Regions from separate parts of the Paenibacillus sp. VMFN-D1 genome, predicted to be linked through region 2. Evidence: predicted binding sites of a transcription regulator. Region 2 holds the regulator's gene; each other region holds the start of a gene.
What was found. The regulator LexA, encoded in region 2, represses DNA repair genes until DNA is damaged. The targets are predictions, from matches to a motif close to CGAACATATGTTCG.

Region 1: C7820_RS12015 (YolD-like family protein) is a predicted target of LexA. The motif match lies at 2,988-3,001, and genes of this name have one in related genera.
Region 3: C7820_RS02165 (YhjD family protein) is a predicted target of LexA. The motif match lies at 1,323-1,336, and genes of this name have one in related genera.

The regions. Positions count from the first base shown of each region.
Region 1 is NZ_QRDU01000001.1:2,629,159-2,638,885, forward strand. It holds gene C7820_RS11995 (response regulator) at 1-519, opposite strand, end outside; gene C7820_RS12000 (sensor histidine kinase) at 516-1,352, opposite strand; gene C7820_RS12005 (polysaccharide deacetylase family protein) at 1,525-2,262, shown strand; gene C7820_RS12010 (HD domain-containing protein) at 2,270-2,938, opposite strand; gene C7820_RS12015 (YolD-like family protein) at 3,046-3,306, shown strand; gene C7820_RS12020 (YfiT family bacillithiol transferase) at 3,429-3,956, shown strand; gene C7820_RS12025 (YhgE/Pip domain-containing protein) at 4,039-6,192, shown strand; gene C7820_RS12030 (Gfo/Idh/MocA family protein) at 6,269-7,375, opposite strand; gene C7820_RS12035 (ThuA domain-containing protein) at 7,390-8,112, opposite strand; gene C7820_RS12040 (Gfo/Idh/MocA family protein) at 8,180-9,343, opposite strand; gene C7820_RS12045 (LacI family DNA-binding transcriptional regulator) at 9,393-9,727, opposite strand, start outside.
Region 2 is NZ_QRDU01000001.1:853,005-862,731, forward strand. It holds gene C7820_RS04080 (DUF1259 domain-containing protein) at 20-403, opposite strand; gene catA (type A chloramphenicol O-acetyltransferase) at 624-1,274, shown strand; gene C7820_RS04090 (extracellular solute-binding protein) at 1,502-2,854, shown strand; gene C7820_RS04095 (carbohydrate ABC transporter permease) at 2,982-3,872, shown strand; gene C7820_RS04100 (carbohydrate ABC transporter permease) at 3,888-4,766, shown strand; gene C7820_RS04105 (sensor histidine kinase) at 4,834-6,663, shown strand; gene C7820_RS04110 (response regulator transcription factor) at 6,638-7,828, shown strand; gene lexA (transcriptional repressor LexA) at 7,924-8,550, opposite strand; gene C7820_RS04120 (LysM peptidoglycan-binding domain-containing protein) at 8,790-9,170, shown strand; gene C7820_RS04125 (DUF896 domain-containing protein) at 9,272-9,454, shown strand; gene C7820_RS04130 (hypothetical protein) at 9,707-9,727, shown strand, end outside.
Region 3 is NZ_QRDU01000001.1:465,674-475,400, forward strand. It holds gene C7820_RS02160 (hypothetical protein) at 1-774, shown strand, start outside; gene C7820_RS02165 (YhjD family protein) at 909-1,292, opposite strand; gene C7820_RS02170 (Crp/Fnr family transcriptional regulator) at 1,497-1,994, shown strand; gene hmpA (NO-inducible flavohemoprotein) at 2,277-3,479, opposite strand; gene C7820_RS02180 (YitT family protein) at 4,132-4,836, shown strand; gene C7820_RS02185 (DUF2188 domain-containing protein) at 4,971-5,435, opposite strand; gene C7820_RS02190 (lipid II flippase Amj family protein) at 5,564-6,355, shown strand; gene msrA (peptide-methionine (S)-S-oxide reductase MsrA) at 6,486-7,451, opposite strand; gene C7820_RS02200 (TVP38/TMEM64 family protein) at 7,536-8,150, opposite strand; gene C7820_RS02205 (TerC family protein) at 8,547-9,233, shown strand; gene C7820_RS02210 (Gfo/Idh/MocA family protein) at 9,326-9,727, shown strand, end outside.

The DNA.
Region 1 (9,727 bases), 1.8 Mb from region 2:
GGCAATTTCCTTGTTGGTGAGCCCTGAAGCCACCCAATTTAAAATTTCGCGCTCCCGCGCGGTAAGCGTCTCATGATGCTCCGGACTCTTGGGGGCAAGCGGAAATTCCCTTAAAATTTGCGTGGCAAGTTCCCGGCTGAGCGGCGCTTCGTCGCTCATGATCCCCCGTAAATACTCAAGCCATGTCGACGGGGATAAATTTTTGAGCAGATAGCCCTGCGCTCCCTGCTTTAACGCCTCGAACAAATGCGTCACATCATCCGACACCGTAATCATAACGATTTTGACGTAAGGATACTGCAGCTTGATCTGCCTTGTCGCCTCCAACCCGCCAATGCCCTGCATTTGGATGTCCATCAGGATCAGGTCGGGCATCAATAACTCGGTCATACTTACGGCTTCCTCGCCGCTGTGGGCCATGCCGACCACTTCAAACGCCGGGTCAGCCGACAGGATTTCGGTCACCGCTTCGCGCGCATGAGCGGAGTCATCGGCAACCAGCACTCTGAACGTATTCAATGGTTATGGGCCTCCTTTCTGATCTCCACCCGGCTGCCCCGCTGCATCGGCAGAATCAGCATTTTCCAGCCAAGCTCCTCGGCGCGCTCCTTCATGATCCGAAGGCCGTATCGGTCCTTCAAATGAAAAGGGTCCGTATGAATCCCCCGCCCGTTGTCATCGACGAAAACCGTCCAGCCCCGGCCGTCCAGCGTGCCTTTGATCGTCACCTTGGTGGCATGGGCATGCTTGTGAATGTTCAGCAGCGCTTCCCGGATGCAGGCCAGAAGCTCTACTTTTTCCTTGGCGCTCAAAGCCGCATCCGGAATGGACCATTCGATCCATGGCTGGATCAGCGTCTCCTTGGCTGTAAGTTCAATCCTTGAACGCATCGAAGCCTGATATTCGCCCTCCTCCGGCGATTCCGGATAGCGAAGATTGGCGATCGCCTGCCGCACGTACCGGTTCACCTCATGAACCGATTTGCGCAGCTCCTGGAAGTCCGCCGATTCCCGGGCTCCCCGGCCGCGCGACTCCGCCCGGTCCATCTTGACCGACAGCAGAAACAGAGACTGCGCGATGCCGTCGTGCAGTTCTCTTGCAAGCAGATCCCGTTCTTCCAGGGCTGCTTTTTCCGCCCGCTCCCGGTTCAGCTCCTCCTGCACCTGTTCCAGCCTCCGGAACAGCATGCTAAGCAGGGTCATGCTGATAAAGAACAGAAACACCGGCGTAAGAAAATTACCCACCTTCATCGATATATAGGGCATCAGAAACGCATGCCTCGCATATTCCCATATCCCTACAGCCAGTGTTGGAATAATCAATATCATCCACTTGATTTGTTTATAGGACATGCCTTGATCCGCACCTTCCCCGGGCACTCCCGGCATATTCAGACTTGTCTCTATTGTATCACGGCCCGCCCGGCGTATGTTAGAACGGTTCGTGTCACATACTACGAAGCGAACTTGTCTTTGTTTGGACGTTTGGATGGAAGCATCGACAACGAACAACCGGGAGGACCTTATGCGCACACGGCTTTATGCAACGCTATCCATGCTGCTTTTGACGATTTCGGTGACGGCTGCTCCGGCGGCGGGGGCTTCTCCCGTAAACCAAGGCAGAGAGTACTATGAACAAAGGGGAGACGTCATCTGGGAGATTCCGAACCGGGAAAAGATTATAGCACTGACCTTCGATGACGGGCCGGATCCTGAGGATACGCCGCAGATTCTCGACCTGCTGAAGCAGTATCACGCAAAGGCAACGTTTTTTGTCGTCGGCAAACAGGTTCAGGAGCACCCGGAGCTGGCCAAGCGGCAGGTGGCCGAAGGCCATGAGCTTGCCAACCACACCTTCGACCATATGTATTTTAACCGCCGGAGCTCACCGGAGGTCATCGTGCGGGAGCTGCGGGAAACCCAGGAAGCCATATACCAGGTTACCGGTAAAAAAACCTACCTGTTTCGCCCTCCCGGAGGATATTATAACGACCGTATGATCCAAATTTGCAAGAAGGAGGGTTATCTCGTCGTCATGTGGTCCTGGCATCAGGACACCTGGGACTGGAACCGGCCGGGCGTCGCCAAGATCGTGAACAAGGTGCTGAACAACGCGCGCAACGGCGACATCGTCCTGATGCACGACCACGTGGAGGGCAAGTCCCAAACCGTCGACGCGTTAAAACAAATCCTGCCTGAACTGCAAAAGCGCGGATATCGCTTCGTTACCGTATCGGAGCTGGTAGAGTACAACATTCCTTGAGGGGCGTTTACAAGCGCCCCTTTTTTGGCGCTTCCTCCCCGGGCCATTCACGTTGGAATTGCGCAAGAAACTGCTCCATAAATGCGTGGCGGGCAGCAGCCTCCCGCTGTGCCGCCGGCGTACTCATCAGATCTTTCAGCTTCAGCAGCTTCTCGTAAAAATGGTTCACCGTCGTCCCCTGCCGGCTGCGGTATTCCTCCTGGGTCATGCTAGTCCGAGGCGGCTCGTCAGGGTCATACATGAGTCTTCCCCGTGATCCGCCAAAGGCAAACGTGCGGGCAATGCCGATCGCTCCGATGGCGTCCAGACGGTCTGCGTCCTGAACGACCCGCCCCTCCAAAGTCGACATGGGCCTGCTGCCTCCGCCGCCATAAGACATTGTCCCGATGATCTCCAGTACATGATCCACGAGCGCGGCATCCGCTCCATGGTCCGTGAGCCAAGAGGAAATAGCTGCCATGCCCTCCTCTTTCGAAGACACGATTTTCTCGTCGGCCAGGTCATGAAAAAGGGCTGCCAGCTCGCAGACGACCGGGTCGGCCCCTTCCTGATCCGCCAGCCTCTTCGCCCACTCCGCCACCCGGTAAATATGCCACCAGTCGTGGCCGGACGGCTCAGACTTTAAACGATCCTTCACGTATTCCCTTGCTTCCATAATCATTTGGCTTGTCACCATATGCTTTCCTCCTAGCAGCTTTATTTTTCTGAACAATCGCGGTTGAATCCGAACATATATTCGCCTATAATACAATGCATAGCTCTTTTAATAAATGAGGTGAAATGATGATCAACCGAACCTGTGAACCGTCGGCGAGTTTCAATTCTACCATGAAAGAGGCTGCTTGGACACAGACCAGCCGCTTGTTGGAGGAATCCCTCCGCCGTCACCTGAAAGTAACCCTGCACCTTGCCGGTGCCGGACCCGAACAAGAAATCCGGGGCTTCGTCACCGTGATCAACACCTATCTGGAAGAGATCAAGTTCAGAGCTGAAGACGAATGGCTGTGGATCAAATTCAGCGAGATCACTTCTGCGCATACATAAAGCCGGCTTGAAGGAACGACAGGAGTCCTTAGCGAAAAGGTTACAAGGGAAACCGGCTTATATCATATTGGAATACAACGGTTTCCCTTATACATATTACTGAGCAAACGGAGGAATTAGCTATGACCGATGATCTGAAATATCCTATCGGGCTTTGTGAAACGAAGAAAGATCTGAACGAGGATGAGCGGACAGCATTGATCGGCGAAATCCGCAACCTGCCTTTGAAGCTGCGTCAAGCTGTCAGCGGATTATCCAAGGAGCAGCTGGACACGCCTTATCGGCCGGGCGGCTGGACCGTCCGTCAAGTCGTGCACCATGTCGGAGACAGCCACATGAACAGCCTGATTCGGCTTAAACTTGCTTTAACCGAGGATAATCCGGTGATAAAACCTTATGAGGAGCAATTATGGGCTGAACTTGCGGATTCCGCGCTGCCTGATCCGGAGATTTCCCTGGACCTGCTGGAGGCGCTGCATGTCCGTTTTGTGCTTGTTCTGGAAAGCTTGAGCGGTGACCAGTGGCTCAGAACTTACACCCATCCCGCGAGCGGAGAAACCAATTTGAACGAGCATCTATGCACTTATGCCTGGCATGGCAACCACCATCTTGCGCACATCACAACCCTCAAAGAACGAATGGGCTGGTAAGGCGGGATTCAGGTTCTTCGGTATGACGCCCTTCCTCAAATGAAATACTAACCAAAATGGTATGATTGAGGCAGGTGTTCTCATGAGTAAAATCTTGTCCATCTACGGCAGAGATGTGAAAAACATTGTCACGAACTGGGCCGCGCTCGTCATCATCGCCGGTCTTGTTATGCTTCCTTCCCTGTACGCCTGGTTCAACATCAAGGCATCCTGGGATCCCTACGGCAATACCGGCGATATTGCGATTGCCGTCGCGAACAACGACAAAGGGACGACGATGAAGGGACAGTCGCTGAATCTCGGCAAGGAGGTCGTCGCCTCGCTGAAGGACAATCATAAGCTGGGCTGGAGGTTCGTCTCCGAGGCGGACGCCATGCGAGGCGTTCGGCACGGGGATTACTATGCGAGCATCATCATCCCGGACAATTTTTCGGCCTCGATTGCCACGGTGCTGTCGGACAACCCGACCCACGCCGAAATTTTGTATTATGTGAACGAAAAGATCAATGCGGTATCCCCGAAGATTACGTCTTCCGGAGCCAGCGGCATCATCCAGGAAGTCAGCAAAAATTTCGTCAAAACCGCCAACGGCACGATTTTTAAAATTTTCAACGAGCTTGGCATCGAGCTGCAAAATCAGCTGCCGACCATTGAGAAGGTCCGCTCGCTGGTGTTTGAGCTGGAGAAAAATTTCCCGGAAATCAACCAAGCCGTAAACACGGCGGCGCAGGACATCCATACGACCAACGAGCTGGTATCCAAAGCTCAAGGGGCGCTGCCCATCGTGACCGACCTGGCCAAGAACGGGCAGCAGTTGGCTGCTGGTCTGGACGATTTTATGGGCAAGGCTTCCACGGCTGCCAAGGATATCGCGCCGAACGTAAAGCAGGATCTGCTGCTTCTGCAGCAGACTTCCATGGCTACGGAGCAGCTGACCGCGCTGCTGAAGGATCCCGACGTCGATCCGCAGACTGCGCTTGATGCGCTGGACCGGATATCCTCCAGGTTAACTACCGGCCTGGAAGTGCAGGAAGCGCTGATCAGCTGGTTCGACCGGCTGAACCAGACCGCAGGCGGCCGACTGGATTTCGTCAGCTCCAAGCTGAAGCAGGTCCGGGACAAAATGCAGTCTCAGCTGACGCTTGTCAATCAAATCCGCAGCGGGGTAAAGAAAGGCGAGAAACCGGCCATGGATCTGGTGAATAAGCTGAACACCATCTCCGGCGACGTATCCGATCTACTAGGGGACATCCTCGGACGGTATGACAGCGAAATTCAGCCGGCGATCGCAAGCGGGCTGCAGAAGGCGGTCAAGTCCGCAGCCGAAGCGAAGAAGGTGATGGATTCTGCGGTACAGAGCCTGCCGGACGTCAAGAAGGTGCTGTCCGACGCTTCCAAGGGATTGGCGATCGGCACGCAGGGCATTTCCGTCATCCAGAAGGAGCTTCCGGGCGTGGAAGCCAAAGTCAAGGAGCTGGCGGACCGGATGCGCAAATTCGAATCGGAGGGAAACTTGCAGGAAGTCATCGACCTGCTGAAAAACAACTTCCAGCAGGAAGGACAGTTTTTCGCCGAGCCTGTCGTGCTGAAGGAGAATCAGCTGTTTCCGATACCGAATTACGGATCCGCCATGTCCCCCTTCTTCTCAACGCTGGCGCTCTGGGTCGGAGCGACGCTGCTCGTATCCCTGGTGACGACGGAAGTGCATTCGCCTGCAGCCGGAACGGATTATAACAGCGTCCAGATTTATTTCGGCCGGTTCCTGACCTTCCTGACGCTGGCGCTGCTGCAATCGGTCCTCGTCACGGCAGGCGATATCTTCCTCTTGGGAACCTATGTGGTGGACAAAGGCTGGTTCATCTTATTCGGATTGGTCAACAGCGCTGTCTTTATGCTGATCGTCTACACGCTCGTTTCCGTGTTCGGCAATGTCGGCAAGGCGCTTGCCATCGTTCTGCTGGTGCTGCAGCTGGCCGGATCGGGCGGGACCTTTCCGATCCAGACGACACCGCCTTTCTTCCGGGCGATCCATCCGTTCCTTCCGTTCACTTACGGCATCAGTATGATGCGCGAAGCGGTGGGAGGCATGATATGGAGCGTCGTCCGCAGCGATCTGCTCATCATGTGCGTGTATGTCGTAATCACGCTCGTGATTGGTCTTGCGCTGAAAGGGATCATCAACCAGCTTGCCGCAGGCCTCGTCAAGAAGGCGAAGGAAAGCAAGCTTATCCATTGATCATGGTATAAACCAAACAAGCCTCCCCAGCAGTCCAGGCTGCTGACGGGAGGCTTTATGATTCATGCCTGTTTCATTATTGATCCAATGTATAAGGTGCAAGGCCGGTAGGCATCGGTGCAGGAGGCGTGCAGGTGCTTTGCATCTCGTAATGCTTTTTCTCATCCGAAGCATCATGGAACGCCCACATCGCTTCCAACACATGGTACGCCAGCTCACCGGAAGCCCGGTGAGGACGACCACTCTGCAGCGCGTAAGCCATGTCAGCTGCAGCGATACCGCGGGTATTCTCCGCGTAGCCGAACAGCAGCGGCTGTTCCTTCCACTCGGCTTCGCCGGCAATCCGGTACTGCACCTTGCCGCCGAAGTTGTTCGGATCAGGTACGCGCAGCGTTCCTTTTGTGCCGTAAATTTCGATGTTTGGCAGATTGCTGCCGCCGAATACGTCAAAGCTGGTGATGATCGTTCCAATCGCACCTTCGGCGAACTGGATCAGCCCGGCGACGTGGGTAGGGATTTCCACCGGTATTTTTTGACCGTATTTTTTGGAACTGGTGATCGTTCTTTCTTCCAGCGCCTTGCCGGTCATACCCGTGATGGTCTTGATCGGACCGAGCAGCTGCACGAGTGCGGTCAGGTAGTACGGCCCCATGTCGAACATCGGTCCTCCACCGGCCTGATAATAAAATTCGGGATCCGGATGCCAGGTCTCGTGTCCGCCGCCGAGCATGAATGCCGTCGCGGCGACCGGACGGCCGATCAGCCCATCCTGGATCACTTTGAGGCAGGTCTGAATTCCGGCGCCGTAGAACGTTTCGGGCGCGCAGCCCACGCGCAGGCCTTTTTCCTTGGCGAGCTGGAGCACCTTCTGCCCATCTTCACGGGTGACGGCCAGCGGCTTTTCAACGTATACATGCTTGCCGGCCTCAAGAGCCTGCAGGCAGACCGACGCGTGCGCAGCCGGGATCGTCAGGTTGATCACGATTTGAATTTCGGGATCCGCGAGCAGCTCTTCAGGGGAATACACTCTGGGTATGCCGAATTCGGCTGCTTTTTCTGCGGCACGCTCCTTATCGATGTCTGCGCAAGCTACCAAATCCAGAACATCGAATTTTTTGCAGTTTTCCATATAAATGCTGCTGATTTTCCCGCAGCCGATAATGCCTACTTTGATCTGCTCCAAGAATAACCCTCCCCTTAATATTGGCTGTCTGCCATGCCGTTATATGCGGTCTCCGGCTTCCAGTCGGAGCCGGCTTCTTTGCCTTCGGCTGCCCATACGAAGCCGCGTCTCATCATTTCCTTCACCTGTGGCATGTCGACGATATCCGCATGGTGCCCGAGCGAATTGTAGAAGACGCGTCCGCCACCCCAGTACTTCGTCCAGACTACCGGCATGTCAACCGGTTTGTTGGCCGAATGCGGGCCATGAACGACCGGGAAGCGGGTCGTGGCGTGAACCTCCACCGCCGGATCCACATGCAGGTAATACTGCTCGCTCGCGACCTCGAAGTCCGCGATCCCTTGCAGCAGGGAGCCTTCCTCTTCGTCTGTCACGTTAACCATGTATCGAACCCCGTCATTCCCCGGGTGGGCGACCCACTGACCGCCAGTCATGAACTGCCAATCGACCTGCGTCCGGAAGGAGTCGCACATGCCGCCGTGGCAGCCGGCAAGGCCCACGCCGCTCTGCACGGCCTCCGACACGTTGCCCACCAGCTCATTCCGGATTTCTCCCATCGTCCAGCAAGGGACGATCAGATCAAGACCGAGGAGCTTCTCCTTGTCGGCAAACGCTTCCAGCGTATCCGATACTTCTACTTCAAACTGCTCGGCTTCCAGCACATTTTTAAAAATCTCTGCCACCTGCTTGGGCTCATGGCCATCCCATCCGCCCCATACGATCAGTGCTTTTTTCATGCGGCACGCTCCTTGTCTATGCTTGATATGCTCGCTATTCGTTGTTCAATACCTTCGCCTGATTGGCCTACATTTCCGAAATTTCCACCCAGCGCCGCTCCTCTACGGAACGCTCCACCGCCTCAAGCACAGCCTGGCATTTCACACCGTCGTTGAAGTTCGGGGAAGGCTGTCTGTCCTCGTGAATCGCTTCCATCAGCTCCAGCATTTCATGCGTAAACGTATGTTCGAAGCCGATGGTGTGTCCGGCCGGCCACCAGGCATGCGAATACGCATGAGCGGCGTCGGTCGCAAGCACCCGGCGGAAGCCCTGCACATCCTCCTGGTCGTCAGTAAAGTACACTTCCAGCTCGTTCATCCGCTCAAAATCAAACTTGACACTGCCTTTGCTGCCGTTGATCTCGAACGAGTTCGTGCTGCGGTGTCCCGCCGCAAACCGGGTCGCCTCAAAGCTACCGAGTGCGCCTCCTGTGAACCGGGCCATAAACAGGGTTGCATCATCGACGGTCACTTTGCCCATCGGTCCGCCCAGACTGCCTTTGGCGCTGAGTCCGGTCATATTTTCTGCGAGCGGTCTCTCCTTGATAAACGTTTCGCTCATGCCGATGACTTCCTGAATATCGCCGACGAGGTAGTGGGCCAAGTCGATCAGATGGGCCCCAAGGTCGCCGTGAGAGCCCGAACCCGCGATATCTTTCTGCAGCCGCCATACTAACGGGAAGGCAGGGTCCAGAATCCAGTCCTGCAGAAACCAGGCGCGGAAATGATAGATCTGTCCCAGCCGGCCGCTTTCGATCAGACTTTTCGCCAGCCGGACCGCAGGCGAGAACCGGTAGTTGAAGCCGACCATGTGCTTCACTCCCGCCTCCTCCGCAGCCTTCAGCATTTCACGCGAGTCGGCAAGCGTCAGGGCCAGCGGCTTCTCGCAAAAAATATGCTTCCCTGCCTTGGCTGCAGCCAGCGCGATGTCCTTATGCGCATCACTCGGCGCGTTGATGTCGATCAGGTCGATGTCATCCCGCGCCACCAGGTTTCGCCAATCCGTCTCCGTTTCGGCCCAGCCGTACTGCCCGGCCGCCTGCTGAACCGCATCGGCATCACGGCCGCAAATCGCAGCCATCTGCGGCTGAATCGGCGCCTCCGGGAAAAACATAGGCAGCGCCCGGTACGCATTGCTGTGGGCCTTCCCCATAAATTTGTAGCCTACCATGCCAATTCGCAGCGCTTTCATTTCCATCCGAATTCCTCCATCTCTTTGGTATATTGGACTTTCTGGCTCATCAGAGCCGCAGATTCTGGGACGATGCCCGAATGACCAGCTCCGTCGGAAGCATGATCCGAAAGGGTTGACCCGGAGCCGATGCTCCCTGCTCCAGCCGCTTCAGCACTTCAGCGACCGCAATTTCCCCCATTTCATAGAAAGGAACCTTTACGCTGCTCAGCTCAGGCGTCGTTACCTGTGAAGCATCCGAATTATCGTAGCCGAACATGGCCGGAAAACGCTCTTCGGACAGCCCATGGTCCCGGAGACCCTGCATCAAACCGATGGCCATCCGGTCGTTTGCGGCAAAGACGGCATCCACCTGATCAATGACCTTCATTAATTCGGAAGCAG
Region 2 (9,727 bases):
TTTCAGCGATGCACACAGATCACTTTTTCAGCACATTTAAAGCCGCTCTTAATTTTCTGGCAAACGTAACGGGGTTCTCGACGGTTTCCAAATGAAGGTACATCAACCTCGGCTTTTCAAAGAGCCAGTGATTGTGGATAGCGGTCACTTTAAAACCTTGCTTGCGGGCGGCACTGGTAAAGCGCTGGACTTCCGACTGAAGCAGCGTGATTTCCGCTGTGTTGAGCGTTGTGCCGTTTTTCAAAGATTGGATCGTGATTTCGTGCTCGGTTTCATAGTTTCTGCCGAGGATTTTGGCATTCAGCTTTCTTTCGATCATGATGGAGCAGCTTTTTCCGTCCGACGTGCCTTTGCCCCCGAGAATGGCGGCCAATCGGTCGCACAGCGATTTGGAGATGTTCATAACCTGACTTCTCCTTTCATCTCTTGATGATCTAACTTATGTGAAACCGTGCTAGAAAGGGAAAGCAGGAGTCTATAACTCTATAAAATTGTTTTGTTGTCCAGCGAAATTGGATACAATGGCATAGTAACCAATCCTGTACATGGAGTGAGCGTCGTGGTGAAATCCGTTGATTTACCCTCCTAAAATCGCGAAATACACATTTTAGGAGGGTTCATACATGAAATTTATTCCGATCCAAACCGGGCAGTGGGACAGACAGCCTTATTTTGACCACTATTTCAAACAGAACCGGTGCACCTTCAGCATGACAGCCAACATCGAGATCACCTTGCTGCTGGGCGAGCTGAAGAAGAGGGGGATGAAGCTGTACCCCGCCTTTTTGTACATGCTGTCCAGAATCGTAAATGCGCATGTGGAGTTTCGGATGGATATTCGGGAGGAGCAGGTGGGCTACTGGGAGCAGATGAGTCCGTGTTATACGATTTTTCACCCGGAAAACCATACCTTCTCCGCGATCTGGACGGAGTACAGCAGCAGCTGCCGGAGCTTTATGGAACTTTACCGGGAGGATCAGCTCCGTTATGGGGAGAGCATGGGGCTGTTTACGAAAAAAGACATGCCGCCTCATACCTTCTCCGTATCCATGATTCCATGGGTCAGTTTTACCGGCTTTAACCTGAATCTGGATCATGGCGGAAGCTACCTGCTGCCGATCATCACGGGGGGCAAGTATTTTCGGGAAGGGAAGCACGTGCTGCTCCCGGTTTCGCTGCAGGTGCATCATGCCGTCTGTGACGGGTACCATGCCGGGATGTTTCTGCAAGAGCTGCAGCAGCTCGCCGACACCTGCACCGATTGGATGGATTGAGGGATGTACACGCTCTAAATGAGGATGAAAGGATTCTCAGGGGACCCTTACAGGGTTCCTTTTTTTGTCGATTGTTCAGCAATGCTTCGTTTTGTAATATTACATTGTCTGGGTCAATCATTTAAGGGACCTTTAGAAATTAAACCTATTTCCTGAATTTCTCACCTCCCTTTTCGAGTCGAATCGCGGCATAATGAACCCATACCAAACAAAAAGGGGATAACAAGATGGCAAAGATGTCGAAATTATTAAGCATCGTGCTTACAGGCACCTTGGCGCTTAGTCTTACGGCTTGTGGAAGCGGTAACAAGGAGGATTCTGGCAGCAGCGCATCGGGCGCGGCCGGATCCAACAGCAGCACATCCGACACATCGAAGGACAAGAACATTACGATTACTTTCCAAAACATCTATCCGGACCCGACGGATCCAAAGAACAAGATCATGAACAAGATTGTGGATCAGTATGAGAAGGATCATCCGAATATCAAAATCGAACTGGACTCGCTCAACACCGACCAGCAGAAGCTGAAGCTGAAAACGCAGGCGGCCTCCAAGGAAATTCCGGACATTACGGTCGTGAACCCTGCGGCGCAAATGCAGCCTTTTGTTGATGCCAAGCTGCTGGCTCCGCTTGATGACATGCTGGCCGAGAACGGTCTGAAGGACACGTTCCAGGACGGGCTGCTGGACTGGTACAGCTTTGACGGCAGTACTTATGCGGTACCCGACGGCAACAACATCGGCGTGGTGTACTACAATAAAGAACTGTTTGAAAAAGGCGGCGTGAAGGTTCCAAGCACGTTTGAGGAAATGGTCGACGTCGTCAAAACGCTCAAATCCAAAGGCATTCAGCCGATGGCAATCGGCGAGAAAGACACCTGGACCGGTTCGTTCCTGTTCATGAACATGCTGCTTCGCACGAACAACGGCCCTGGATTCCTGAAGGATGTCCTCGACAAGAAAAAGACGTTTGAAGATCCGGCCTTCGTTGAGGCGGTTGACGCATTCCAAAACCTCGTTCAAGCCGGAGCTTTCCAGGAAGGCGCAACCTCCTTCGATTACAACGCCGGCGAGAACCTGTTCAAAACCGGTAAAGCAGCCATGTACTACATGGGAACCTGGGCCACCGGCGGCATTGAATCGTCTTCCGTAAACGGCAAAGTCGGCGTCTTCAAATTCCCGACGATCGGCGGCAAAGGCAACCCGGACGAATTCATGCTGGCACCGGGCAGCGCGTTCGCGATTGCAGCAGACAGCAAGCATCTTGCAGAAACGAAGGAATTCCTCAATTACTTCATGCTGAACTTCCCGAAAGAAGCCTTTGAAGCTAAAGGCGCTGTCGGAATCGGCCAGAAAGTGGACGGCGACTTCAAGGCTGCAGGATATTCCGACATGGCGATGGACGTGCTGAACATGTTCAAGGAAGTCAAAGGCGGAGACCTGGCGTTTGATAACACAATGAATCCGGGCACGGCCCAGGTTCACCTCTCCAGCATTCAAAACCTGTTCGCTCAGAAGAAAAATTCGGCGGACGTGGCGAAAGAGCATCAAGCCGGGTTCGAAGATAACAATCAATAAACAACGGATACAGCTAGTTATAGAGAGAACAGGGATTAAACATGAAGGGGACGCATTTCGGATGCCGTTCCCTTCAATTCCCATGAGGAATATTGCAGCCAAGAAGGAGAAGGAGGAGAGGTAAGTCGTGAACGTGCTGAAGGTCTCCCGCTGGACGATTGCCGCGTTTGTGCTTCCTTGCTTAATCATCTATATCGGTATTGTGTTTGTTCCCATCCTCGTATCCATGTACAGCGGTATGCTGGACTGGAACGGGATCGGAGAATCGACGTTTGTGGGTCTGGCCAATTTCAAAAAGCTGCTGTTCCACGACTCGGTATTTTGGCCGTCGGTGCGGAGAACGCTGATGTTTGCGGTGTTCTCCATGGCCGAGATTCCGATCGCACTGCTTGTAGCCATACTGCTGAAGCGTTACGTGCGAAAACCGAATTTTTTGGTTTCCAGCTACTTTTTACCGGTCATCTTGTCCGTCGTCGTCGTCGGCCAGCTGTGGAAAACGATCTATAATCCGGCTTCGATGGGCGGTATGCTGAATCAAATCCTGGATGCAGTCGGACTGCATTCATGGGGCAAAGCCTGGCTCACCGATCCTTCGGTCGCCATGTACTCGCTGTATTTCGTCGCCCTGTGGCAGTACCTGGGTTACCACACCCTCATTCAATTTACAGGCATTTCGAATGTCCCTGACGATGTTTACGAAGCGGCCCGTATCGACGGTGCCGAAGGCTTTAAAGCGGATTGGCACATTACGTTTCCGCTGATTGTCCCGATTTTCAAAATTTCCATCGTGCTGGCCTTCATCGGCTCGCTGCAGGCTTTCGACATGATCATGGTCATGACGGGCGGCGGACCGGCGCATGCCACGGACGTCATTTCCACACACATGTACAATATGTCGTTCACGTCCATGAAATACGGTTACGGCAGCTCGATCGCCGCATTCCTGGTGGTGCTCTGTCTGGCCGCCACGTTCTGCATCAACTTCATTTTCAACAAGCTGGAGAAACGATACTCGTAAAGGAGGAAACCGCCGATGAACACAAGCACTGCCGTCGCTTTGAACAAGCAGGTGGCCGCAACCAGACGCAAACGGTTTTCCGTTACGAAGGCCATCGTGTTTCTGGTGCTGGGCATTCTGTTTGTAACCCAGGTGTATCCACTGTTGTGGCTGCTCCTGTATTCCTTGAAATCCAATGAAGAAATTTTGTCGGGCAGCTTCTTTGCCCTTCCGCATTCGCCGCAGTGGGCCAATTACAGCGCTGCGCTGGAGGGCAACTATTTCCGCTATTTATTGAACAGCATCTTTGTCACATCCGTGACGATGATTGCGGTCATTATTCTCAGCTCCCTGTGCGCCTATGCGATCAGCCGTTTCCGGTGGCGCTTTGGCGGGGCGGTCATGGTCGTATTCTTGATCGGAATGATGATCCCGATGCAGGCGACGCTGCTGCCGCTCATGATCATTTTCAAAAACATGCATATTCTGAATACGCATCTGTCGATCATTTTGCCGTACGTAGCATTTTCCATGCCGATCGCCATCTTTATTCTGAGCGGGTTTATGAAAACCATTCCGCACGAAATCGAAGAATCCGCGGTGGTGGACGGTGCGGGGATCGGACGCATATTCTCGAGCATCATCCTGCCGATCTCGGTTCCGCCGGTGATGACGGTGTGCATCCTGACATTCATCAACATCTGGAACGAATATATTTTGGCAGCGACGTTTATCTCATCGGAAAAGCTGAAAACACTGCCGTTCGGCGTCAACAGCTTCGTCAGCCAATACTCGGTCAACTATGGGGCCATCGGCGCATTTCTCGTGCTGGGCGCGCTTCCGGTCATCATTATCTACTTCCTGCTGGCGGACAAGATCACCCAAGGTATGGTAGCTGGTGCAGTAAAAGGTTAGTAGGGCAAAGACGGCTTCTGTGATAGAATGACAAATGGATGACCGGATACGAAAGGGGAATGTATCTGTGGGGCGACATTTTCGTTCGATTCACAGCCGTCTTTTTCTGCTGTTTCTATGCTGCATGACCGGCATATTGATATTGATCAGCGTCGTGTATTATTACCGCACGATTTCCATTATTCATACTAAGGTGAATGATATCGCCGAGAAGAACATTTCGCAGACCGCCGGACTGTTCAACTCGCTGCTTCAAGGCTACAACAGTCTCTCCAAGTCGCTCAACAGCAACTACGAGCTGACCCGGCTGCTTCAGGAGACCCATGTGAAAGAGACCGTCGCCATCGAAAACGAACGAACGATTACGAATATTATCGGAGCAGCTTACTATTCAAGGAACGATATTACGGGTATCCATATTCTGACCGACAGGGGCAAAGTGTACAGCTATGAGCGCCAGTTCGCCGGGGTCATCGACAACAATTACGCCCAGACGTCATGGTACAACGAGCTGAACGCCTCGTCAGGCAATATGGTCTGGCTCGGGATGATGCCGGGATCGCCGATCAACACGCTGCAGCAGAAAGAGAACGTCTTTGTGTTCGGACGGAAGCTGTACGATCTGAACACACACAAGCAGCTTGGCATCATGGTCATCGAAGCGAATCCTTCGTCCATCATGGAGGCGATGTCCAATGTGACGATCAGCCCGGGCAGCCGCGTGTACCTGATCGACCAGAACAACAACATCATCGCTTCGACCGGTAAAAAAGGGACGGAGGCGCCAAACTTTGCCAGCATTCCGAAGCCGGGTGCCGAGGACGGTATTCTTGTGGATGACAGCTCAAGCCAGCTGGTGGTTGCTGCCAATACGCCCATGGCGGGCTGGACGATCTACGGTTTTACCCCGAAGCACGACATTCAGGCGGAAGTGAACCAGACGACCCAATATCTCGTTATCGTCCTGATCGTGCTGATTATCGTCTCGACGGTTCTGGCCACGCTGGTATCGCGCAACATTGCTTCCCCGCTGAAGCTGCTGATCCGGGAAATGAAAAAGGTGGAGATGGGCAATTTCAGCGGTTCGGTTAATGTCGACTCGTTTGATGAAATCAACAGCCTGGTGTCTTCCTTTAACCGGATGGTGCACCGGATGGATGAGCTGATCGAGACGATCAAGGTCACGACCGTTAGCGAGAAAAACGCGCAGCTGCAGGCGCTGCAGTCCCAGGTGAATCCGCATTTTTTGTACAACACGCTGGACATGATCTACTGGATGCTGGATGAAAAGGGGAATGAACGCCTCAGCAGGGTCATTCTGTCGCTGTCGCAAATGTTCCGTTACAGCAGCAACTGGGAGGAGGCCTCCCGGACGACGCTGCGTCAGGAATTGGAGCAGATCCGGCATTATTTGACGATTATCGAGAACCGTCTTGAGGACAGGCTCGTACCGAAGATCGATGTGGATCCGCAGTGGATGGACGTCACGCTGCCGAAAATGACGATTCAGCCGATTATTGAAAACGCTGTAAAATACGGACTGGAGCCGCTGGATCGGCAGGGCGTGCTGCTCGTTACGGCGGAGCAGGTCATGGACGACCTGCATGTCGTCGTTCGGGATAACGGGAAGGGAATGGACGAAGACACGCTGATGCGGGTCAGAAGCTTGCTGGAGGGCGGGAACCGCACGTCGCCCAAAGCGGAGGACAGAGACGGCCCCGTGCTTCGCCGTGGCATCGGTTTGAGCAATGTGCATGAGCGGATCCGAATGATGTTCGGCAGTCCGTACGGTTTATACTTGGACAGTCAAGAAGGGGAAGGAACGACGGTAACCATCCGTTTACCAATCCGGCACCAAGGAGGAATGGAAGATGAACATTTTAGTCGTGGACGATGAGCATGTGATCCGTGACGGAATTAAGCGCACCATCCACCGGTCCTATCCGCAGCATTATGTTCACCTGGCGGCGAATCCGGAGGAAGCGGTTCAGCAGCTGCGCAGACACCGGATTGACCTGGTGCTGACCGATATCCTCATGCCGGGAATGACGGGCCTTGAATTGATGCAGCTGTGCCAAGGCAGTTATCCGCATATCAAATGGGTCATTATTTCGGCTTATTCCGAGTTTTCCTACGCCCAGGAAGCTGTCAAGCTTGGAGCTAAGGACTATATGCTCAAGCCGATCGGGAAAGAGCTGCTGCTCTCCATGATATCCGGACTTGCTCAGGAGATGGATCGGGAGAACGAAATCGTGCGCGAGGCGGAGCTGCTGAAGTCTAACCTGAAGTATTTACGCGAGGCTGTATTTCAGCGCTGGGCGAGCGGACTCGATACCGGGCGCCTTGACGTCGCGTCTATAATTGAGAGCTACCCCGCATTCCAACTGGTGATGGTTAAGATGGAGAGCGACGCGCCGGTGCATCTGGAGCATTTTATTATTGAAAATGTGCTTGGTGAGCTGATTGAAGCGCACGGCTGCGGATTTGTGACAAGCATGGACGAAACGAGCCTGATCGGCCTCGTCTCGCTGGAGGAAGAGGGAGGGATGAAACGCCTGACGGATGAGCTGCGCGCTAACTTGAAACGATGCGTCAAGGTGCCTTTCCAAATTCAGTCGACGGGACTCATCACAGATATTCACCGGGTGCCGGAGGAAGTGCGGCGGATGCGCCAGGAATCAGCATCACTGGAGTACGAATACAACAACCCGGGCGGTAACCGCGCGATCGAGGTCGCGGTGCAGTACATCAAAGCGCACTATCATACGGATCTGTCCCTGGAAAAGGTAGCTTCGGTCGTGTTTCTGAATCCGGTCTACTTCAGCCAGCTGTTTAAGCAGAAGACGGGAAACGGCTTCAAGGAATACGTCACCAATCTGCGGATCGAACAAGCCTGCAAGCTGCTGCTGCAAACGCATTTGAAGCTGGCCGATATTTCGGACAAAGTCGGATATGTGGACGTCAAGCATTTTACCCAGGTATTTCGCAAAAAAACGGGAAAAACGCCGACGGAGTACCGTCTGGAGCAAACGGCGGATTCCCGTGAGGCGTGTCCCACCTGAATCAACCTGCCTTGATCCCAACGCCGAAAAGAGCCCTTGACCTTCCTGAGTAAGGAAGAGCAAGGGCTCTATTGCTGCTTGTCCAGCACCATCTGCTAGTGAATATCGCGGAACAGCCCGACGACTTTGCCCAGAATGGTGACATGGTTCAGACGCAAAGGTTCGTAAGCCGGGTTCTCCGGTTGAAGCCGGATATGGTCCTTCTCCTTGTAAAACGTCTTCACGGTTGCCTCATCCTCATCCGTCATGGCAACGACGATGTCCCCGTTATCGGCTGTCTGCTGTTGTCTCACGATGACGTAGTCACCGTTATGAATGCCCGCCTCGATCATACTGTCCCCAACGACGGAAAGCATAAATACTTTCTCATCTCCGACATAGTGCTGCGGCAGAGGGAAGTAATCTTCAATGTTCTCCGTTGCCGTGATCGGCACCCCCGCTGTGACCTTGCCTACTACGGGAACTCTGGCGATCGTATGCGTGAACAGATTGCTGCTCTCGGATTCTTCTTGTCCCAACAGTTCAATGGCACGAGGCTTCGTAGGGTCTCTGCGGATCAAGCCTTTCTTCTCCAGTCGGTCCAAATGGCCGTGTACGGTCGAGCTGGAAGCCAACCCTACCGCCTCACCGATCTCTCGGACGGATGGAGGATAACCCTTGGCGCGGACTTCATTTCTGATAAATTCCAATATCGCTTGCTGCCGGCTAGATATCTTTGACATTCCCCATCAACCCCATTTAGTAACGTTTGGTAAAATTATAACATAGAACTGCCGTTCGTACAAACATAAGTTCTAAATGATTTTGCTTTGATGGAGCGGGATTTTTGCGGTTTCTGAATGAAGGAAACCAGCCTCTAAAAACATAGGAACAATTGTTCGAAAAAAGTATTGAACAAAACAAATGTTCGTGTTATATTGTTCTCATAAAACAAGAACAAACGTTTGGAGGCGTAATATTTATGCTGAAACACACTACATACCAAAGTATTTATAATAACCCATCCGTTAACCCATCCATCAATGAAGCTATAGCAACTCCTTGGTTGAAGAAAGTCCAGTCCTTCGTGCCAGGCCCTGCCTTGATCAAACTGATCCTGGCGGCCCTGATTATTTTGGTCGGATGCACAGGTGTCGTTCGCGTATTCGCGGGAACCTCGGATGATGTTCGGTTAGAGAAAAATGTCATCGTTCAGCAAGGCGATACGTTGTGGGGAATCGCTTCTGCCCATAAGCCGGAAGACATGGATATCCGCGCATACATTATGGCGGTGAAGAAGTATAACGATTTAACCAGCAGCGAAATTCAAGCCGGAGAAGTATTGGCACTCCCACAATATTAATAGAAGATAAATGATCAAGAGCTTGGAAAGGTGTGAACCTTGACAAGCTCTTTTTATCATGGCAAAGTTAGGTATGACTTGAATATTGGAGGAGTAATTGTATGGATATCGACAGCGTTGTAGAGAGAATTAATGAGCTTGCACGCAAGCAAAAGGAATCCGGTTTAACCGAAGAGGAGATCGAAGAACGGGCCAAGCTTCGTGAGAGATACCTTCAGAATGTCCGCAGAAATTTCAGACAGCAGCTGGACTCGATTGAATGGGTGGATGAAGAGAAGAAATAACACCAGCGGCTGGATTAGACTCATACATTTGATCATGGTATAGAATGGTTCAAGGTTTTGTACGGCTCATTACCGATAACAGAATGCTTCTATAGTAAGCGCACCAGGTTTCCTTCATTTGTTCTATTATATAGAATATGAAACTACAGGAATAAATGCTGTAAGCAGTATGGGGCCGTTATATATTACGAAGTAAATAGCAAAACTTTCGTTAAAACTATATAGCCGAAAACTTTTTTAGGAGGTTCGTGAATGGCCCGTTCATGGGAAAGA
Region 3 (9,727 bases), 390 kb from region 2:
CCCGGCAAAATTATAGCATTCTGCAGGGAGCAGAACGTAGGCACGATCTTCCTTCAGGTTCAGAAAAAGGTTAGCGATGAGGACTACCGCCGCTTTATTGCGGCAGCCTATGAGGAAGGCATTGCCGTGCACGCGCTGGACGGGCAGCCCGATTGGGCCTATGAACGCCAGCGCAGGGAGGCGGATCAATTTCTGCAGTGGGTGTTTGATTATAATGCAAAAGCAGCCCCAAGCGAGAAGTTTGCCGGCATCCAGCTGGATGTGGAGCCCTATCAGTTAAGACGCTGGGAGAGGGATCAGGACGGCGTAGTGCGCGAATGGAGCAGCAATGTGGAAAAATGGGTTGCCCAAGGCAAGGAGAATGGCCTGTACATGAGTGCGGCCGTTCCCTTCTGGCTGGGCAACGTTAAGGATGCCAACGGCAGCGGGAACCTGAGCCGGTGGATGATCAGCCAGTTTGATGCCGTCGCCGTCATGTCGTACCGGGACAGTGGACGGAAGATTTACGATGTGGCCCGCGAGCAGTTGGATGAAGCGGACCAGCTCGGTAAATCGGTATGGATCGGCATGGAGCTGGGCGACACCGAAGAAGGTTCGCACATCACGTTTTTTGGCAAGGCCGTGCCTGTGATGGAGGAAGAGATGAAGTCTGTGAACAGTCTGGGCGACAGCCATCCTTCCTTTGCCGGACTGGCGGTACACCATTATGAAATTTGGCAGGACAAAATCGCTTCAGCGGCTTCGGACGAGAAGCCCGAGAAGTCCAATCAGTAAATGGAATCAGGCGTGCGAAGAGGGAAACCATTCGCACGCTTTTTTTCGTGGATGGAGAGCAGTCTCGGCACCGCACAAGGTTGAACGCACATCGCACACCGATATAAAAGGCCCCGCTTGACGGGGGCTTTGCTTCAGGCATCCGGCAGCCGGATGCCGAGATAACGGCTGAGCACGAGGCCCGATTCCGCCTGCACGTACGTCCAGAGCATGGCGAACCGCCGCTGGTATCCGCGGCACAGGTACGACGCCTCAATGCCCTTGGCGGTCCGGGTTTCCTCGTAGACCCGAATGCCTCGGGCCTTCATCTCGCGGCGGATCGACGTGAGGCTCGCCATAATCTGATCCTGGATGGACGACAGGGCGCGGATATACAGCTGTGCCATCTTCAGCGGGACAGTGCCGATCAGGCGAACGTCCTGCTCCAGCGCATCAAGCAAAACCACGTGCAGCAGGTAGGCTTTGACCAGACGGCCGTCTTCTTCCGAGGGGGCCGGAGGGGAGAGGGATGCTTTCATGAGGCATGGCACTTCCTTACTAACAGTATAGGAACATACGTTCTAATTATACTCATGTTAAGGCAAAAGTATTCGGGAAGGCAATAACGAATTTATGGAAGCACGCAGCGTTTCGGTCCGGACGGGTGGATTTGGTATAATAAAGAGAAGCGGCATTGAACAAAAGAAACTTGGAATCGCGGAACTTAGGTTGGAGGAAGAATCATGTTTTTGAACAAAGGAGAAATATTATTCAGACAGGGGGACAGCGGGGAGTTTTTATACCATATCAAGAGCGGCTTGTTCAAGGTTACAAGGCTCCATAAAAACGGGAACAGCGTTCTGTTTAACGTGCTTTATCCGGGGGAAACGGTGCCTCACCATTCGTTGATCACCCCGAAGGATATCCACGGTACGGCAACGGCCCTGATGCGCAGCGAAGTCGAGAAAATTCCGGCAGAGGAGTGGTACCGCGAGCTCCGTGAGCACCCGGAGAAGGCGCTTGAAATCGCCCTTTTGCTGCAGGAAAAGGTACGTTTTATGCAGCAGCGGATCGACCATCTAACCGTCGGGACTCCGGCCGAGAGGCTGGCGCTGCTGACCGATTGGCTGGACAGCTATGCCCACGGTATCCACTTTACCGAGCTGCTGACCCAGGAGGAGATCGGCCAGCTGATCGGTGTACGCAGGGAAACGATCAACCGGCTGCTCCGGGGGCATTAACATAACGCCATCCAGCCATCCGCCATACGCGAACGGTCCGGTAAACAAACAAAGGGGCTGCCCCATTCAGGTTCTCTGAACCTGGGGGCAACCCTTTTGTGCATTTTAGTAAATCGTTTTGACCGGTTTGAATTCGTATTGGCTAAATCAGCGCATCGCATTAGCTAACTCAGAGCATTGCATTGACCTATCCGTGCGTTGCATTGGCTTCACACCGGAGTCCGATAGGCGGGTTATTCCGCCAGCTGATAAGCTGACCGAGCGTGGCCCGCCGCCGATACGTTAGTCGAGCTGGCCTGCCGGGCCGAAAAATTCGTAATGGATCCGCTCTGCGGGGATTCCCAGCTCCTTAAGGGCGCTGTAGACGGTGCGCATGAACGGAACCGGGCCGCAGAAGTAAAAATCAGCGCTTGGATCGACGATTTGCTGCAGCCATGCAGCGTCGATATATCCGGTTTTATGGCAGCTGTCGCCCTCAAGCGGTGTCTCATAGCAAAGGTAGGAGGACATTTGCGGATGCGCGCCTTCAAGCTCGGCGATATGCTCCTTCATCGCGTGATGGCTTCCGTTAATCGCGGCGTGAACATAAGTGACTTTCCGGGCCGGCTGTTCTTTCAGCAGCGTCTCCAGCATGCTGACCATTGGCGTCAGGCCGACCCCGCCGCTGATCAGTACGACGGGAATGTCTTGGGTCTGATCCAGCGTAAATGTGCCTGCCGGTGCACTGATTTCAAGGACGGTGCCTTCTTGGGCGTGCTCGTGCAGATAGTTGGAGACGACGCCTGCGGGTTTACCTGGCGCGGCATCTTCGCGACGCACCGAAATCCGGTAGGAAGAACCGCCCGGCGCAGCGGACAAGCTGTAGTGGCGGATCTGCGTATACGGCTGGCCTTCAGGCTGCACGCGCACCGTGATGTATTGTCCCGGCAAATAAGAGGCGATTGGTTCACCGTCCTGCGGTTTTAAATAGAAGGAAGTGATCACTTCGCTCTCCTTCACTCTCCGTTCCACGACAAATGGGCGGAAACCGGACCAGCCTCCTGGTGCGGCTTCAGCTTCCCGGTACATTTCCGCTTCCACGCTGATAAATGCGTCTGCAATGACGCCATAACCCTCTTTCCAGGCTTCGAGAATTTCCGGCGTGGCCGCATCGCCAAGAACTTCCTTGATGGCCCCAAGCAAATACTGCCCAACGATCGGGTAATGCTCCGGCTTGATTTGCAGCGCCCGGTGCTTCTGCCCGATCTGTTTGACGGCTGGAATGATATCCTCCAGATGATCGATATGCGCGGCTGCAGCATAGACGGCGCCCGCCAGGGCGGCCGACTGCCGTCCTTGGCGCTGGTTGGCATGGTTGAATATGTTCAGAAGCTCTGGATGATCCTTGAAGAGATTGTTATAAAAGACGGATGTAATGGACTGTCCGTGTACCTCCAGTACCGGAACGGTCGATTTGATCGTATCAATGGTTTGTTGGCTCAGCATAAAGGGTTCCTTCTTTCAACGTAATATTTAACGATTTCATAAGTTAAGTATAGAAAAGCCGATAACCCTTTATTGTGATTTCAGTCACATAAAAAATTGACATTGTGTGAACTTGAATTTACGTTCTGAAGACATGATCCGACGGAAAAGGGCATAGGATATGACACGGTATCACGGTATCATTCCTGAAATCTGGATGACAGCGCCTGCGGCATAGAAGCCCTTTTTTAGGTATAAGAAAGTTATAAGTTTCGGAGACTGGTTTCCTTATATCGCAACCAAAACTATCATATAAAAGCGGTCCGGCTTCTTGGAATGCACGACGAAAGACGTTTCTAACGCATTCTCCTCAGCAAGCTGTTTAGCAGGCAGTGCAACTGTGGTATAATAAGTATAGAAGTTATCAAACAAAAGAAAGGATCAGGATACCATGTGTCCCCGAAGGAACATTCCCCAAAGGACGATTTGGAAACGTTATGATCTCTCTTACACTTAGCTTCCATCGTAGAGAACAAGCGCCCGGATATTGGGTTGTGACAAACTTCTCGCGAAAGAAGGAAGCTTAAGATGCGAAGGACTCGGTCCTACAGGTTTCTTCCCGCGGAAGTTAGTCGCGTCCCTGACGAACTAACTACGATGAGGGGTAACCTGTATGAGGAAGAAAGACCATGTAATTTCAACGCTTCGACCAATCGCTATTATGATGTTAGGTACTTTTTTGCTGGCTTTTACGTATTATCACATTAATTTTCAGAATCATCTGTCCGAGGGCGGCTTCGTTGGCCTGTCGCTGCTCGGCAAGTACGCATTCGGATTTGACCCGGCAGTGACCGTGCTGATCCTGGATATTCCGGTGATCCTGGTTGCGCTGCTGCTGAATGGACGCAAATTTATTGTGAACACGCTTGTGGCGACCGTTTCGTTTTCCGTTTTTTACGATCTGATGGAACGCTACTCTGTGCTTGACATCAATCTTCACGGCAACCTGCTGCTGGCAGCGCTGCTGTCAGGCGTCTTGTCCGGCTTTGCGACCGGACTGGTACTGCGGTTCGGAGGAGCGACAGGCGGCGACGATATCGTGTCTCTGCTGCTAAGCCGTCTCACCGGCCTTAAAGTCGGCACCGTATTTATTCTGCTTGATGCGGCCGTCCTGCTCGTATCCTTGTTCTACCTGCCTTTGCAGGAAACGTTGTTTACGATTTTGGCCGTGAGCATTGCAGGGAAAATGATTACGTATACGGTCTCGTTTCGTGCGCATCGTACCTCGCCGGCAGCGGGAGATGTCGCACCTAAGATGACCGCGGGGCAGAAACAGCCTGCAGCCAAACCCGTTCACAAAGTTCGGAGTGTCCACTGATAGATAACCGCCTGGTTCCTGAGGGAATCAGGCGGTTTGCTGTTTATGGCAGGGCGGGGGGCACTGTAAGGAGCCTCCCCGCGAAGACATGCCACGAATCGCTCGAATTTGCCGTCTTGCGTGCATGAACAGCATCACGAATAACTTCGATTGCTCTCGATTTTGCCGTCTTTGCCGTGAACGATGGCATGGACATCGTGTTTTGAGGCGTAGTCTTCCGCTTCGTTCATGGCTTCCTTCTTCGATCCAAAAGTCGACAAGGGCTTGTCTTTGCCTTCCACCTTGAGCGCCCATCCGTCCTCATGGGTGACGACATGGACGTCGGCATCGCCGCCCCGGCCGCTGCGGGACCGGGAGGTTTTGCCGGCGTGCTCGTCATGCTCGTCATCCGAACGGCCGGATGCATGCTTCGATTGCCCTTCCTCACCGGCAGGGTGGTCCTCATTCCACTTTTCCGCCTGAGCGGTGCCGATGGCAATGGCACGCCCTTCCTCGTAGCCTTCCTCGAGCAGCGCATTGGCGATTTCGACCGCCTTATTCCGCACCCGGGGCTCCAAGTTTTTCATGGATACAGGGTAATCATGCTTATTCCAAGGCATTATCAATCCCTCCAAACCAGTTCTCGTTTACCCCTATATTACCCGGCGCCGCGCGAATCAAACGATGTTCATCCGCCCGATATGCATTATAATGGAAAAGATTGAGAATAAAGGAGTGAGGAATCGTGATGATGCAGATGCTGCTGGTACTGCTCTTGACGGGGATCATCCATACCGTGGACAGCCTTTCCTATGCTCTCCGGCTCGGCGGGCTGCGCAGCCGGCGGATTACGCTGGCCCTGTCCTTGTCGGGGCTGCTTGTGATCGTGTCGAGGACTTCCAACATGGCGCAGGGGCCGATGGTCGGCGGTATGGTGGACAAGGCGCTGGCGTCGGCCTCCTTTCATTTGGAGTCGAGGCTGCATTGGATCATCGCCGCCGCCACAGCCGGTACAGCCGCAGCTATGCTGCTGTTTCCAAGCGTGGTGCGGATTTGCTCGCGGCTGGTCGTCCATTTGGAGGCCGCCGGTTCCATCCCGCAAATGGTAAAGCAGCTGACTGCCGGGCGAAAATGGAAGAACGGGGCGGCGTACGTCAAGCTACCGAATCTCCAGATGCTGCGCAGCCTGTTTCGGGGCCGCCTGCCCAGACGCCTGATGGCGATCAATATGGCCGTCACGGCCATTTATACCGTCGGCGTGCTGTCCGCGCTGTATGCCGCCTATCTATGGCCGGAATCCCGGTTGGCGGCATCGACCTCCTCCGGTCTGATCAACGGGGTGGCGACGATTCTGCTGACGCTGCTCGTCGATCCGCGGATCGCCCTGCTGTCGGACCGGACATTGCGGGGAGAGTCGCGTCTGGGACGGATGAACCAGGTGCTCGGCCTGATGCTCGTATCCCGCTGTGCCGGGACGATCGCGGCCCAGCTGCTGCTCGTTCCCTGCGCGTTCTGGATCGGCTGGCTTATCTCCGGCTGACCTAATGCAGCCGGAAATAAGGAAGGCGCATCAAAAAGAGGGTAAGGCTGCAAGCCTTACCCTCTTTTCGTATAAAGAACGAACCCCAGCGCCTATCGCTTGCTGGTCTCGCATAGAACGGCAGTGCCGTTTATTCAAACAGCACTTTATATTCGGAATATCCTTCCTTATCCAGGTCTTCCTTCGGAATAAAGCGAAGCGCCGCGGAGTTGATGCAGTAGCGGAGGCCGTTCGGCCCCGGTCCATCGTCAAATACATGGCCCAGATGAGAATCCGAGCCTTTGCTGCGCACTTCGGTCCGTACCATCATATGGCTCAGGTCCAGCTTCTCTTTAATGTGGTAATCGCGGATCGGCCGGGTAAAGCTCGGCCAGCCGCAGCCGGAATCATATTTGTCCGTGGAGCTGAACAGCGGCTCGCCGGATACGATGTCGACGTAAATGCCGTCGCCGTGATGATCCCAGAACTCGTTTTCGAACGGGCGCTCCGTGGCGTTGTTCTGGGTGACTTCGTATTGAAGCGGCGTCAGGCGCTGTTTCAGCTCTTCCTTGTTTATCTTGGGAGCCCAGTGCTTCTCCAGGAAGTCATCGCGGCCCGATCCTTTCCGGTACCGTTTGTAATGTCCCGGGTTTTTCTTGTGGTAGTCCTGATGGTACTCTTCCGCTTCATAGAACGGGCCGGCAGGTAAAATCGGCGTAACGATCGGCTTGTCAAAGCGGCCGCTTCTTTCGAGCGCCTGCTTGGACGCTTCAGCCTTCTCGCGCTGCTCCTCGCTGTGATAGAAAATAGCGGTCTGGTAGGAAGAGCCGCGATCGTAGAACTGCCCGCCCGCATCGGTTGGATCGATCTGCTGCCAGAACAGCTCGAGCAGCTTTTCATAAGGAAAAATGTCCGGGTTGAACGTAATCTGCACCGCTTCCACATGCCCCGTCGTTTCAGAGCATACTTCCTCGTAAGTCGGGTTCGGCTTATGGCCGCCGGTATACCCGGATACGATGCTGACGATGCCCGGCAGCTCCTCAAACGGGGTTACCATGCACCAAAAGCATCCACCCGCAAAAGTGGCTTTATGTTCAACTGGCTGTACGTCGCTCATGATATCACTCCGTTTCTTTCAAATCGTAAGTAAGGTGTACAACTCCATTATAATCCATCCGCGCAAGGGAACCAAGGCGCCCGGTTATTTCGGTCTCGTGCGGGAGAGGCGGCGGTACATTACCGCGATCAGTCCGAGCAAGAGGACATAGGCGGAGGCCACAGCGGCGGAGATCCACGGGTGCGCAGACAGATTGCCGCCCAGGTAGGCATATAACAGGATGCCCGGCACTTTGCCGATCCCGGAAGCGGCGGTGTAGCTCCAGAAGGGAAGCGCCGCGGCCCCGGCGAATATATTGACCGCCATCTGCGGAACGATCGGAATAATCCGCGCGGCGGCGATACTGACAAACGGATGCGTTTCAATGAATGCGGTGAAAGTCTGCAGCGGCCTGATCCGTTCCAGATACCTCCTGCCCCGGTCCCGAAACAGGTAGCGGACAAGTCCGTACAGAATCGTGGCCGCCAGCATCGTTCCGATCCAGGAGACGACCGCCGCCCACAGGGTACCGTAAGCGTAGCCGAGCGCCGCGATGACCAGCTTATAGGGAACGACAGGGAACAGGGCGACTAGTGCGGCTATTCCGACCAGCAGAAGGAAAGACGGCCTTTCGCCCAGCTGCTCCATGATCGCGTCCCGGTACAGGAAAGCCCAAACGAGCAGAAGGATGTACAAGAGGGGCAGCAGCCATTTTTTCATCGTGATTTCCTTTCCACTTAGCCTATAATCTCCATCATACCAAAAATTAATGAATAAAAATCATAGTAATTGCCTTAGAGTTTTGCTATAATGATTCCAACAAGTGAATAGTTCCCAAAGGGGAGTAGCTCATGCAATAAAGTCGTCATTACGGGATCGGTATCCCCGGCTTTATTGGCAACGATTATGTTGTTTTGCGAGACCTTTGCCTGATTTTTCATTAGGTAAAGGTCTTTTTTGGTGGGCAAAAAGCGCCATTTTACCTAATGAAGGTAAGGGGCGCTTTTTTAGTGCGGCGACTAATCATTCTATCTATATAGAATGAACTAAAGAAATGAACGTTATAGGTAAAACTTTAGTTCATTCTATCTCAAACAACAGAAAGGTGGAAATCGTATGGAATTGTTTACTATGGCATTTTGGGCAGCGCTTATGTCCATCGTCATCATTGACCTGGTTCTTGCCGGCGATAACGCCATTGTAATCGGACTCGCCGCACGGAACGTCAAAAAAGAAGACCAGAAAAAAGTCATTATTTGGGGGACCGTCGGTGCCGTCGTCATCCGGGTTATCGCTACGCTGCTCGTCGTGCAGCTGCTGCTGATTCCGGGACTGCGGCTTGTCGGGGGAATCGCGCTTGTATGGATCGCGTATAAGCTGCTGATTGACGAAAAAAAGCATGACATATCCGCAGGCAACCAAATGTGGGCGGCCATCCGCACGATCATTATCGCCGATGCCATGATGGGTCTCGACAACGTGCTGGCGGTAGCCGGAGCGGCCCATGGAGACTTCCTGCTCGTCATTATCGGACTGGCGATTTCGGTGCCGATTATGGTATGGGGCAGCACGATTATTCTGAAGCTGACGGAACGCTTCCCGGTCATTATTACGATCGGCGCGGCGGTGCTCGCCTGGACGGCATCCAAAATGCTGGTGGAAGAGCCGCTGATTCACGACTGGTTTGCGAGCCCGATCCTGAAATACGGGTTTGAAGTGGTGGTCATCGCCGCCGTCGTTGCTTTGGGACTGATGACCAAAAAGAAAAAGCAGAAGGAAAACCGGGCGGCAGAGTCGATGTAACGGCTTAAATTTGCCGGCCAAAAGCGGTATAATGGGTATCTGTCCGGCATGTCCGGAAGGTTCGTTGGATTGGAGAAAGGTGGACCATAGGCATGAATGTAATAAACCATAAGCGAAAGGTTGCGCTGACAGGGCTCGGGGACATCGCCCACAAGGTATATCTTCCTCTGCTGGCCCACCACGAGAAGGTGGAGGTTGCCGGGGTGATGAGCCGCTCCGAAGCTACGGTGCAGCGCGTGACACAGACTTACCGCTTTCCTCATGGGACGACCGATCTGGAAGAACTGCTGTCATGGAACCTGGACGCCGTTTTTGTCCACAGCCCGACAGAAACCCATTATGACGTGGTCAAAGCCTGTTTGGAACGCGGGGTGTCCGTCTATGTCGACAAGCCGCTGACGACGGATCTCGCCAAGTCCAGGGAACTGGCCGCTCTGGCTTCAAAGAAAGGACTGCTGCTCGCGGTAGGCTTTAACCGTCGGTTTGCTCCATTA